3 regions of the Hahella chejuensis KCTC 2396 genome follow, and region 3 is predicted to be linked to each of the others. Evidence: predicted binding sites of a transcription regulator. Region 3 holds the regulator's gene; each other region holds the start of a gene.
The links. The regulator FNR, encoded in region 3, switches genes on or off when oxygen is low (the NO sensors DNR and NnrR bind a similar motif). The targets are predictions, from matches to a motif close to TTGATNTANATCAA.

Region 1: the regulator FNR is predicted to act here: its motif matches at 1,580-1,593, upstream of HCH_RS17150 (FeoA family protein).
Region 2: the regulator FNR is predicted to act here: its motif matches at 1,785-1,798, upstream of HCH_RS02390 (DnaJ C-terminal domain-containing protein).

Annotation. Positions count from the first base shown of each region.
Region 1 covers NC_007645.1:3,969,991-3,973,265, forward strand. The annotation lists gene HCH_RS17140 (isochorismatase family protein) at 1-559, opposite strand, end outside; gene HCH_RS17145 (LysR family transcriptional regulator) at 669-1,559, shown strand; gene HCH_RS17150 (FeoA family protein) at 1,692-1,955, shown strand; gene HCH_RS17155 (FeoA family protein) at 1,972-2,208, shown strand; gene feoB (Fe(2+) transporter permease subunit FeoB) at 2,240-3,275, shown strand, end outside.
Region 2 covers NC_007645.1:532,425-535,699, reverse strand. The annotation lists gene folM (dihydromonapterin reductase) at 24-749, opposite strand; gene HCH_RS02395 (23S rRNA (adenine(2030)-N(6))-methyltransferase RlmJ) at 861-1,703, opposite strand; gene HCH_RS02390 (DnaJ C-terminal domain-containing protein) at 1,871-2,836, shown strand; gene HCH_RS02385 (chaperone modulator CbpM) at 2,840-3,178, shown strand; gene HCH_RS02380 (rhodanese-related sulfurtransferase) at 3,230-3,275, opposite strand, start outside.
Region 3 covers NC_007645.1:1,742,498-1,745,772, reverse strand. The annotation lists gene HCH_RS07780 (lysophospholipid acyltransferase family protein) at 1-188, opposite strand, end outside; gene HCH_RS07775 (coproporphyrinogen III oxidase) at 498-1,514, shown strand; gene fnr (fumarate/nitrate reduction transcriptional regulator Fnr) at 1,659-2,438, shown strand; gene HCH_RS07765 (SDR family oxidoreductase) at 2,435-3,275, opposite strand, start outside.

The DNA.
Region 1 (3,275 bases), 2.2 Mb from region 3:
ACGGAAACGCCACTTCCCCCGCCGCCGACGCCCAGTTGCGCACCAGTTCCGCCACCATGGCGTTGGTGCTGGTCAGCCGTACGCCGGCGCGCTCCATACGTCGCCAGGACATTTCTTCCGCGATTTGGTTGGTGGAGCCGCAGGCGTCGCACACGACCTGTACGTTAAAGCCTTCCTCCAGCGCGCTGATGGCCGGGGACACCATGCATACATCCGTGGTCACGCCGGCCATGACGAAATTGCGTTTACCGGTTTGGCGGCACGCTTCCGCAAACGCAGGATCATCCCAGGCGTTCACTACGCCAATACGCTTGATGCGGACGGCGAACGCGTCCGGGGCGATTGCTTCCAGTTCCGGCATCAGAGGGCCTTGCACGTCGACATTGGTTTCCTGGCTGGAAGTGAGCACCAACGGCATGCCCACGCCCTTGGCGAATGACGCCAGAATGATCACATTGCGCCGCAACAGCTCCAGGGGCGTAGTGGACGCCCAAGTGTTAGTGCCGGTCTGGTGATCGATAAGAATCATCGCGGTGTCGTCAATGTTAAAGCGCTGCATCTCAGTTACCTCGTTAGTGGAGTCAGTGAGATACTACATTGATCCATTTGAAAGATAATGGCCGCGATTGCTATTCTCTTTTTCATATTCGCAACAATAACCAGCCACTATGAAAGACCTGTCCGCCCTGCAAAATGTCGCCCTGTTTGTGGAGGTGGCGCGCACTCGCAGCTTCAGCCGCGCCGCGGAGAATCTGGGTCTGTCGACAGCCACCCTGTCCCGACGCATCCGCGCGCTGGAGCGTGAGTCGGGAATCAGCCTGTTCACCCGCACCACTCGCCGCGTCGAGCTGACCGAGGCGGCGCGGCGGTACTTCGAGCGTTGCGAACGTCTGGTGGATGAGGCTTTCAGCGCTCAGGAAGCCCTGTTCGAAGAAGCCAAGCGCCCGCAAGGCACGCTGCGTCTGTCCATGCCGGTGGACCTGGGCGTCCACTATATCGCCCCCTTGCTGCCGGAGTTCGCCCGTCGCTATCCGGGCATTGATTTCGAAATCGACCTTTCGCCGCAACATCGCGATCTGGCCAGCGAGCAGATCGATATAGCGATCCGCCTTGGCGTGGTGAAGGATCAGAACCTAGTCAGCCGACGCATCGGCTGGATCGAGCAAGGCCTGTTCGCCTCCCCGACTTACCTGCAACGTCAGCCCGCGCCCTCGCACCCCGAACAACTCAGCGACCACGACTGTATTATCATCGGCGCGCAAGCACAGGCGGTCTGGCGTCTTCAGCGCGCCAATGAAACCGTAGAGGTTGCGGTTAAAGGCCGCTTCGCCGTCAACAATGTAAGCCTGATGCGCGTGCTGGCGGAACGAGGATTCGGCGTCGCCAGTCTGGCCACTGTGCTGGCCCGCGACGCGCTGGCTGAAGCGCGCTTGATACCCATACTGACGGACTGGACAGTACCCCGACTGCCTGTGCAGGCGGTCACTTCCTCGCGCCTGCCAACCGCCTGCGCAAAAGCGTTTATCAGTTATCTGGCCGAGCGCTTCACCTCCATTTGAATCCAGCCGCTCCCAGACCTTTGATCTGAGTCAGATTCCCCGCAAATACCTCTTTGGTGTACTGGATTCACTTAATAATAGCGTTAAGAATAGGAAAGATTCTCAATCTCACTTTCATTTAAAGGCGGTCGTATGAGCACGTTCGAGCATAAGCCTTTCCCTCTGGCGCTGGCGCAAGAGAGCGAAAGAGTGAAAGTTCATCTGTTACGCGGGGGCAAAAGCCTGGAAATGCGTTTGACCTCACTGGGGCTCAACGTGGGATGCGAGCTGATCGTGCTGCATCGCAAGGGCGCGGATCTGGTCGTCATTCGCGCCGATTCACGCCTGGCGTTGGGCGCCGGTATGGCGCAGAAAATCATGGTGGTGCGCGAAGGCGCCGCTGCAAGCCGTCACTGAGGAGAATCCCGCGACAATGAGCAACGTCAGTCTCAAAGATCTCAAAGTCGGCGATCAGGGCCGCGTATTAGGCTTCGGCGAAGGCGGCAAAAATTATCGCCGCAAACTGTTATCCATGGGCTTGACCCCCGGCGTCGAATTCAGCGTCACCCGCTATGCGCCTATGGGCGATCCAGTGGAAATCCTGGTGCGGGGATTTCGCCTCAGCCTGCGCAAAGACGAAGCAGGCGGCATTCTGATAGAGAAAATCTAGCCTTCTCTGAGTTCATTCATCTTGAATTCAGATGTATCAGTCCGGTCCCAAGCAGTTTTTTGGAGAGAGCAAGTCGATCATGGCCAGTCCCGAGCGCAACGCGGAAAAATACGTCATCGCAGTGGTGGGCAACCCCAACTGCGGCAAAACCACCTTATTCAACGCACTGACCGGCTCCAAACAGCGGGTGGGCAACTGGCCCGGCGTGACCGTAGAGCGCAAAAGCGGGCGTTTCTCGTTTCAAGGCGTAGACTTTGAGCTGATCGATCTGCCAGGCACTTATTCCCTCGACGTCTGTGAAGAAGACGTTTCCCTGGATGAGCAAATCGCCAGAGATTTCGTCGCCGGGCGCGAAGCGGACCTCATCATCAATATCGTCGACGCCTCCAACCTGGAGCGCAACCTTTACCTCACTTGCCAGTTGCTGGAAATGAAAACGCCGTTACTGACGGCGCTGAACATGATGGATGTGGCGGAGGAGCGCGGTCATGCGGTGGCTCACGACAGGCTGGCCAGTCTGTTGGACTGTCCCGTGGTTCCTATTGTGGCGGCATCCGGCGTCGGTCTGCCGCAGTTGAAGGCGGCGATTCTGGACGCTGCGCGCCGCAAACATGTCTCCAACGCCAACATCGCCTATCCCTCCCCTGTCGCCGAAGCGCTTAATGCCCTGACTCCCATGCTGGGCGCGCACAGCGAAGGCAAATGCGATCCGCGCTGGCTGGCGACGCGGATGCTGGAAGGCGACGCTTCGGCCTTGAAACTGGCTGACGCGACGCTGCGCGCCAAAGTGGAGGAACTGCAAGAAAACGTAGTGCAACAGCTGGAGGACGACATCGATATCTGTCTGGCGGACGCCCGCTATGGCTTCGTCAACGAGGTAGCGAGCGCCAGCGTCAAACGCAACCATGAAGTGCAACGCAGCCTATCCGACAAAATCGACCGCGTAGTCCTGAACCGCATGCTGGGCATTCCCATATTTCTCGTCGCCATGTACTTGATGTTCATGTTCACCATCAATATCGGCGGCGCCTTCATCGATTTCTTCGACCAATTTACCGGCGCGCTGT
Region 2 (3,275 bases), 1.2 Mb from region 3:
ACATTACCTATGGATCATTATGATCAACGGATATGACGTCCGCCATCGAGCTTGATTTCCCGCCCGGTCATATACGAGCAGTCCAGGATAAAGGCGATTGCCTGCCAGACCACGTCAGGACCGGGCTCGATCCCAAGGGCGGACTTCCTTAAGGTTTTAGTTCGGTAGTCCGGATCGTCGCCGTCATTGAACATCAATAACGACGGAGCGATAGTGTTTACCTTAATATGCGGCGCGTAACGCTTGGCGAAAGAACGGGTCATGCTCTCCATTCCCCCTTTCGCAGCGGCGTACGCAATATGGTTGTCACTTCCTTTTTCAACCACGTAATCGGAAATATGAATGATATCGGACCATGGGTTACGCCCCTGCTCCAGCAGGTCATAACAATGCATATTCAGCAGGTAGGGCGCGGTCATATGAATCGCCACCATATCCTGCATCACCGCCCGGTAGTCCGTATCCTCACTCCGGTCGGGAGCCCATGAGGACGCGTTGTGTATCAACGCCCTGAGTGGGCCCACTTCCTCCTTTAACCGTCGTATCAGCCGTTCGACGGAGCTTTGTTCCGTAAAATCCACCTGCAGACAAGTTGCGCCGCGTTCGCGCAAATCAGCAATCTCCGGCCGCTCGGAGCGATAGGTCATAGCGACCCGCTCGCCTTTTTCAAGCAACTGCTGCAGACAATGGAGCCCAACCCTTTGGGCCGCTCCGGTTATTAATATTGTTCCTTGGCTAGTCCAATTCACCACACAAACCTGTATCCAATGAATTCATGTCCAGTAGGCTGCGGCGCCGGCCGCATCCCCTTTGTGTCATCCTCAAGCGTCGGCGCTCCCAGGCCGGCTTGTCCTGCGGATTCACTCCGCTATCAGCCAATCAGCGCTACAGGAGGCTTTCGGATCGCCACGGAGGGCTTCGCTGAGGTACGCCCAACCCGCCTGCAGTTGCTCATCGAGCCGCCAGGGCGAATTGACCACAAGCATACCACTTCCGTACATTCCGCGCGCCACCGGCGTTAAGATCAATTCGCTGCGAAGGGTCTTGTTCAAAGGAAGCTGACGCATCAACTCAAGCATTTTTTCGTGACGCTTCTCCGCAAGAATGGGATACCAGATGGCGATGATCGCATTCGACCACTTCTTGGTCAGTTTGTTTACATAGGCGGGAATACGTTGATAATCTTCCTTCAGCTCATAGCTGGGATCAATCATCACCAAGCCGCGTTTCTCCGGCGGCGGCGACATCGCCATGACGCCCTCGAAGCCATCTCTCTGGTGAATATGGATTTGCCTGTTCCTACCGAATTGACGCTTAAGCTCCGCGTATTCCCCTGGGTGCAGTTCACACAACGCCAACTGGTCCGTCTCACGGAGAAAGCCAGCGGCGATGGCCGGAGAGCCTGGATAGCGAGTCAACCGCTCGGTGTTGGGGTTCAGCGCGCGCACAGCCGCCAGATAAGCGTCAAACTCTGGCGGACAAGGCCCCTTGGCCTGCATCAAAGGCAGGATGCCGGCAGTCCATTCCGATGTCTTCTGCGCTTCTTCAGAAGTCAGGTCATAGTCGCCGCGGCCTGCATGCGTTTCCAGATAGCGCCAGGGCGTGGATTTTTTACATAGCGCCTGCAGCAATAAAGACAGCGCCCAATGCTTGTGCGCATCGGCGAAATTGCCTGCGTGATAGACATGTTGATAGCTCAGCATAAAGGGCGCTGACTCCTCCCCCTGAAAAAGCCGCCTATTTTATGTGGTCCGACGTTGAATGTCGCCTTTTCAGCATTATATCTGACCTATGGCAATACCCGCCCGACCTTGGGCTGGATATTCTAACGACAATGAGACGCAGGGTCTGTGAAGGTTGGTAAAAATCTATGGAATTCAAAGACTATTACAAGATTCTCGGCGTCGCGGAAGCAGCGTCCGCCGATGACATCAAGAAAGCGTACCGCAAGCTCGCCCGTAAATATCATCCTGATGTCAGTAAAGAAAAGGATGCCGAGGTCAAATTCAAAGAAGTCGGCGAAGCTTATGAAGTGTTGAAAGACCCGGAAAAACGCGCGGAGTATGATCAGCTCAAGCGCATGGGGGCCTACAGCGAAGACGGTCGTTTCCGCCCACCGCCGGATTGGGAGTCCGCCTCAAACTTCAGCGGTGGCGGCTTCACCGAAGCGGACGCGCGTCATTTCAGCGACTTTTTCGAGTCTGTCTTCGGTCATGGCGGCTCCGCCCATCGCACTTACAGACAAGGCCATCAACAAAGCTTTCGCATGCGCGGCGAGGATGTGCACGCCAAAATCGCATTGTTCCTGGAGGAAGCTTTCCACGGGTGTGAGAAACAAGTACAGGTGCAGGTGCCGGAAATTGACGAATACGGGCTGGTAGGCCATCGCAGCAAATCTCTCAATGTGAAAATTCCAGCCGGAATGGGGCCTGGGCAGCACGTACGGCTGCGAGGTCAGGGCGCAGCAGGGTTTGGCGGAGCTGAAAACGGCGATTTATTTTTAGAAGTGGATCTGGCGCCCCATCCGGTGTACTCCGTCGACGGCAAAGATATTTATCTGACTCTGCCTGTATCGCCATGGGAAGCTGCGCTAGGAGCGACAGTGACAGCTCCAACGCTGAGCGGCAAAGTCAACGTGAAAGTTCCCAAAGGCGCCAGCAGCGGACAAAAGCTGAGACTGAAAGGCAAAGGGTTGCCCGGTAAACCCGCCGGAGACCAGATTATCGTACTGCAGGTAACGTTGCCCAAGTCCCACAGCGCAGATGCGGAGGCGCTTTATAAGGAACTTGCGGAAAAAGAAAAATCCTATAATCCGCGCAGCAAGTTGGGGGTGTGAGAGATGACGCGTAAAACTATCGTCAGCACGGTGGAAGTGCTTGGTCAAAGCGACACCTACACGTTGCGCGAATTATGCGAGCGCGGCGGCGTCAACGCCGAGTTCATTATCGAGCTGGTCAGTTATGGCGTCATCGCGCCCGTGGAGGAACGGCCCGCCCACCAATGGCAGTTCGATACCCTGGCGTTGGCGCGGTTGAGCCGGGCAATGCGCTTGCAGCGGGACCTGCAACTCAACCTGCCCGGGCTCGCCATGTCATTGGATTTATTGGACGAGGTCAACGAGCTCAGACGCGAAGTCGCGCGACTGAACCAGCAACTCAGCCGCCTGATTGCGGATTAAGGCAGGGGGAAACCACAACGAAATAGGCCGGCTACTAAGCCGGCCTATTTGCTATTCAGCGCCTTGGGTCAGATGCTGATGATAGTTTTTGCGTTTC
Region 3 (3,275 bases):
TCATAACGTATGCCGCAAACAACGCGCGCCCACCAAAGCGCAAACACATTAAACCGGGATACGATGTAATAGCGCTTTTCAAAATTGACGTAAGGACCCACCAACATACCAACTAATGATGTGATGATGACGCCCCAAGCATACCCAAGGTAAAAAACGAAAGACCGAAATAGCTGAAATGCCTGCACTTTTGCCCGCCTTTTTTCAATGCCCGCAAAGGATATCAACTCCCCGCCCAAAGCTGCAATGAATGTTATCCCTCAATGCCCCAGAAACCCAATGTTTGAGGGCTTTTGCGACTAAAGTCCACCCACACAGGCAGCCACCCGCTCACCCCTTGATCAATATCAAGGCGCCCCGCTGGGAGCTGGATACACTGAGCATGGAGAGAGGGGGACTCACTTGCCAGCAAGTGTGACAGCAGGCGCGCGCGCCAATTCGCCAACAACGACAGTCAAGCGCGCGCAGATGTTTTCTTACCTGGTTGGAGACCCAATATGCCAGTTGGAAAGGTTGTCGAACAAGCGATACAAAATGGGGGTAATGATAGCTGGGTTTATTTGCTCAACTCCCCTCCCAAAGAGTTCTCCAGCGAGAACTGGAGCGCCTTAAACGAGGGAGCCTATGATGCGGACTATCGCAACAGCTCTCTGGCTCGATACTATGAAGGCGGGTTCGCATTGAGCGTTCAAGCGCCCTGCTTCACCACACTCGTAAGCGCGGAAAATTATACCCGCCGACTTCCATCCATGAGCGCAAATCTGCAGAAGTACATCGACTATGTCGTAAAGGAAGTGAGACTACTCAAGCAAAGCCTTCCTGCCGGTTGCCAGGTTAAGTACCTGCATTGGTTCGGCGATCTGGTGCGCCAGCTTACTCCCGCAGCGCAAACGCAGGTCATGTACTATTTAGGGCGGGAGTTCAAGCTGAACTTCGGCGCCGATGCCCGTCATGTCATCGAGTTGGACGCTCGTCCAGACTCAGAGGAAGCGCTAGCCCTGATCAAAGGGTTGGGCTTTAACATCATCTGCATCAATGATCCCGGTGAATATGCGCAGTCCTGTCCTATTGAGGACCTTAAGGATTGGCTACAAACCATTAGGGCATTCGACTTTAAAGCCGTCTATCTGCGTCTGAAAGTGTCACCCATCACATTCTCCGCACTGTCCCAGCATCTTGAGGAAATTCTGACGGAAAGACCGCAGGGCATCCTTCTTTCCAGCCATAAACCAGAGTTCACCAGCACACCTAGCCTGGAAACAGCGCTAAAAGATTTCAAGCGACGCATTAAGTCCGCATCGTTTATTCCGATCACCCAGGACTTTTTCGCGCTACCCTGGACAGGCTTAATAAGCCAAGGCGTCAGTTGTCTGCATGGCGTCGGGTTGGGCGCATTCTCTTACACGCCCCACTACCAGTTGCGCAACGCCACCCAGCTGGATGACTACTACAAAATCCTGGACAACGGAGGACTCCCGGCAAGAGCAATTCGTTACACTCAGACACAGTTGTAACAAAAGGTGAAAGCTATGTAGAAACAACGGCGAGCGTAGGTTTTCCCTGTAAATTTCCTGCTGTGGGGATTTGCTTTTAAATGGCTATTGGCTATCCTAGAAGCCTCTTTAAGCAGTTTCACTCATTCAGCCACGAGGCGACCGATGGAAAGCAAGCATATAGCAACCTCCTCTCCTTTTAGCTTACACAGGGGCTGCCATGAATGTAACTTGAGCAAACTTTGCATTCCAATAGCGGTCGGGGCTGAAGACATTGATCGCCTGGAAGAAATCATTCGCCAGGGCAAAATGCTCAATCGCGGTGAATATATCTTTGAGCAGCATACGCCATTTCGCTCCTGCTTCGCCGTTCGTAGCGGCGCAATCAAAACATTCACCGTATCTGAGGAAGGCGAGGAGCAGGTAACCGGCTTCTACCTGCCAGGTGAGATTATCGGGCTGGACAGCGTTAGCATGGAAAAATACTCCTGCTCCGCCGTCGCTCTCGAACGCACTAGCGTGTGCGAAATTCCTTTGGAAAAATTTGAAGACTTAGCCTCAGACATTCCCAGCCTGCAGCACCACTTTTTCTCGCTGATGAGTAAAGAAATTCAGGAAAGCAGGCAGCTTACTATGCTACTGAGCAAAAACTCTGCGGAAGAGCGCATAGCCTCGCTGCTATTGTCCTTATCAACTCGCTTCAGCCGTCGTCGCCTGTCCGGCACAAACTTCAGGCTCCCCATGCCTCGCAGCGATATAGGCAACTATTTAGGTTTGGCGGTCGAAACTGTGAGTCGGGTTATTACCCGCTTCCAGAACAACGGCATTATTAAGGTCCAAGGAAGGGAAGTTCAGATTTTGCAATTGGAAGAGCTACAGAAAGTTCTCCGCCACGACACTAAGTGTCTGGAACACCAAAAAGAGTCCGCCGTTAACGGCCGTTAACGGCTCTCTTCCAAGCAGTTTTCAGCGGGCTTCACGCCCCCACGTTGCTGGCATTGCTCAATCAGTGCAGGCAGGTAGCGACGCCAGGGAAGCTGTTTGACGCCAAAGGTGTTGCGCAGCTTGATGCAGCCCAACGCCCCATTCGCGGGAAGCGCCACTCCAGGCAAGACATCAGCGCCCTTCTTCTCGATCAGAGCCTGTAGCATTTCCTCCTGGCCAAAGGCCTGCAACACAATCGCCTTCAACAATTCATAGTGGGTGACCGCTTCAGCGCCAGCATAATGGTAAACACCCCATACGGAGATGTTACAGCTTAACTGTTTGATAACAGCGTCCACCACTCTCGCCACATCATCCACCGCAACAGGGGTCAGCTGCATATCGGTACTGGCGTTAAGACGCTTGCCTGACGACAATGCCGAAAGCATGGTCTGCAACCAGCCTTGAGCGCCCGCCTCCAGCAACCAACCAACCCTCAAGATCAGATGCTTGCTATAGTTTTCCTGAAGCCATTGCTCACTCTGCAACTTTGTCCGCCCATACACAGAGAGAGGACGCCCTTTGTTGGCGGAAATATAAGGATTCTTTTTGACGCCGTCGAAAACAAGATGACTGGAAAGATGAACAATCGGCGCCTTCCATAAGTCCGCAACCTCCGCAACCGCCGCACAAGCGGACACGTTAACCTGATACGCCAGGTCCGGGTGCTGCTCCGCTTTGAACAAATCGCTCATCTCCGCAGCATGAACGACAAAGTCCGCTGACGGCATCGACTTCATTCCCCGCACGATCGCATCATTGGTCATCAGAAACTGTTCGTAGGGGACGCCCTCCACC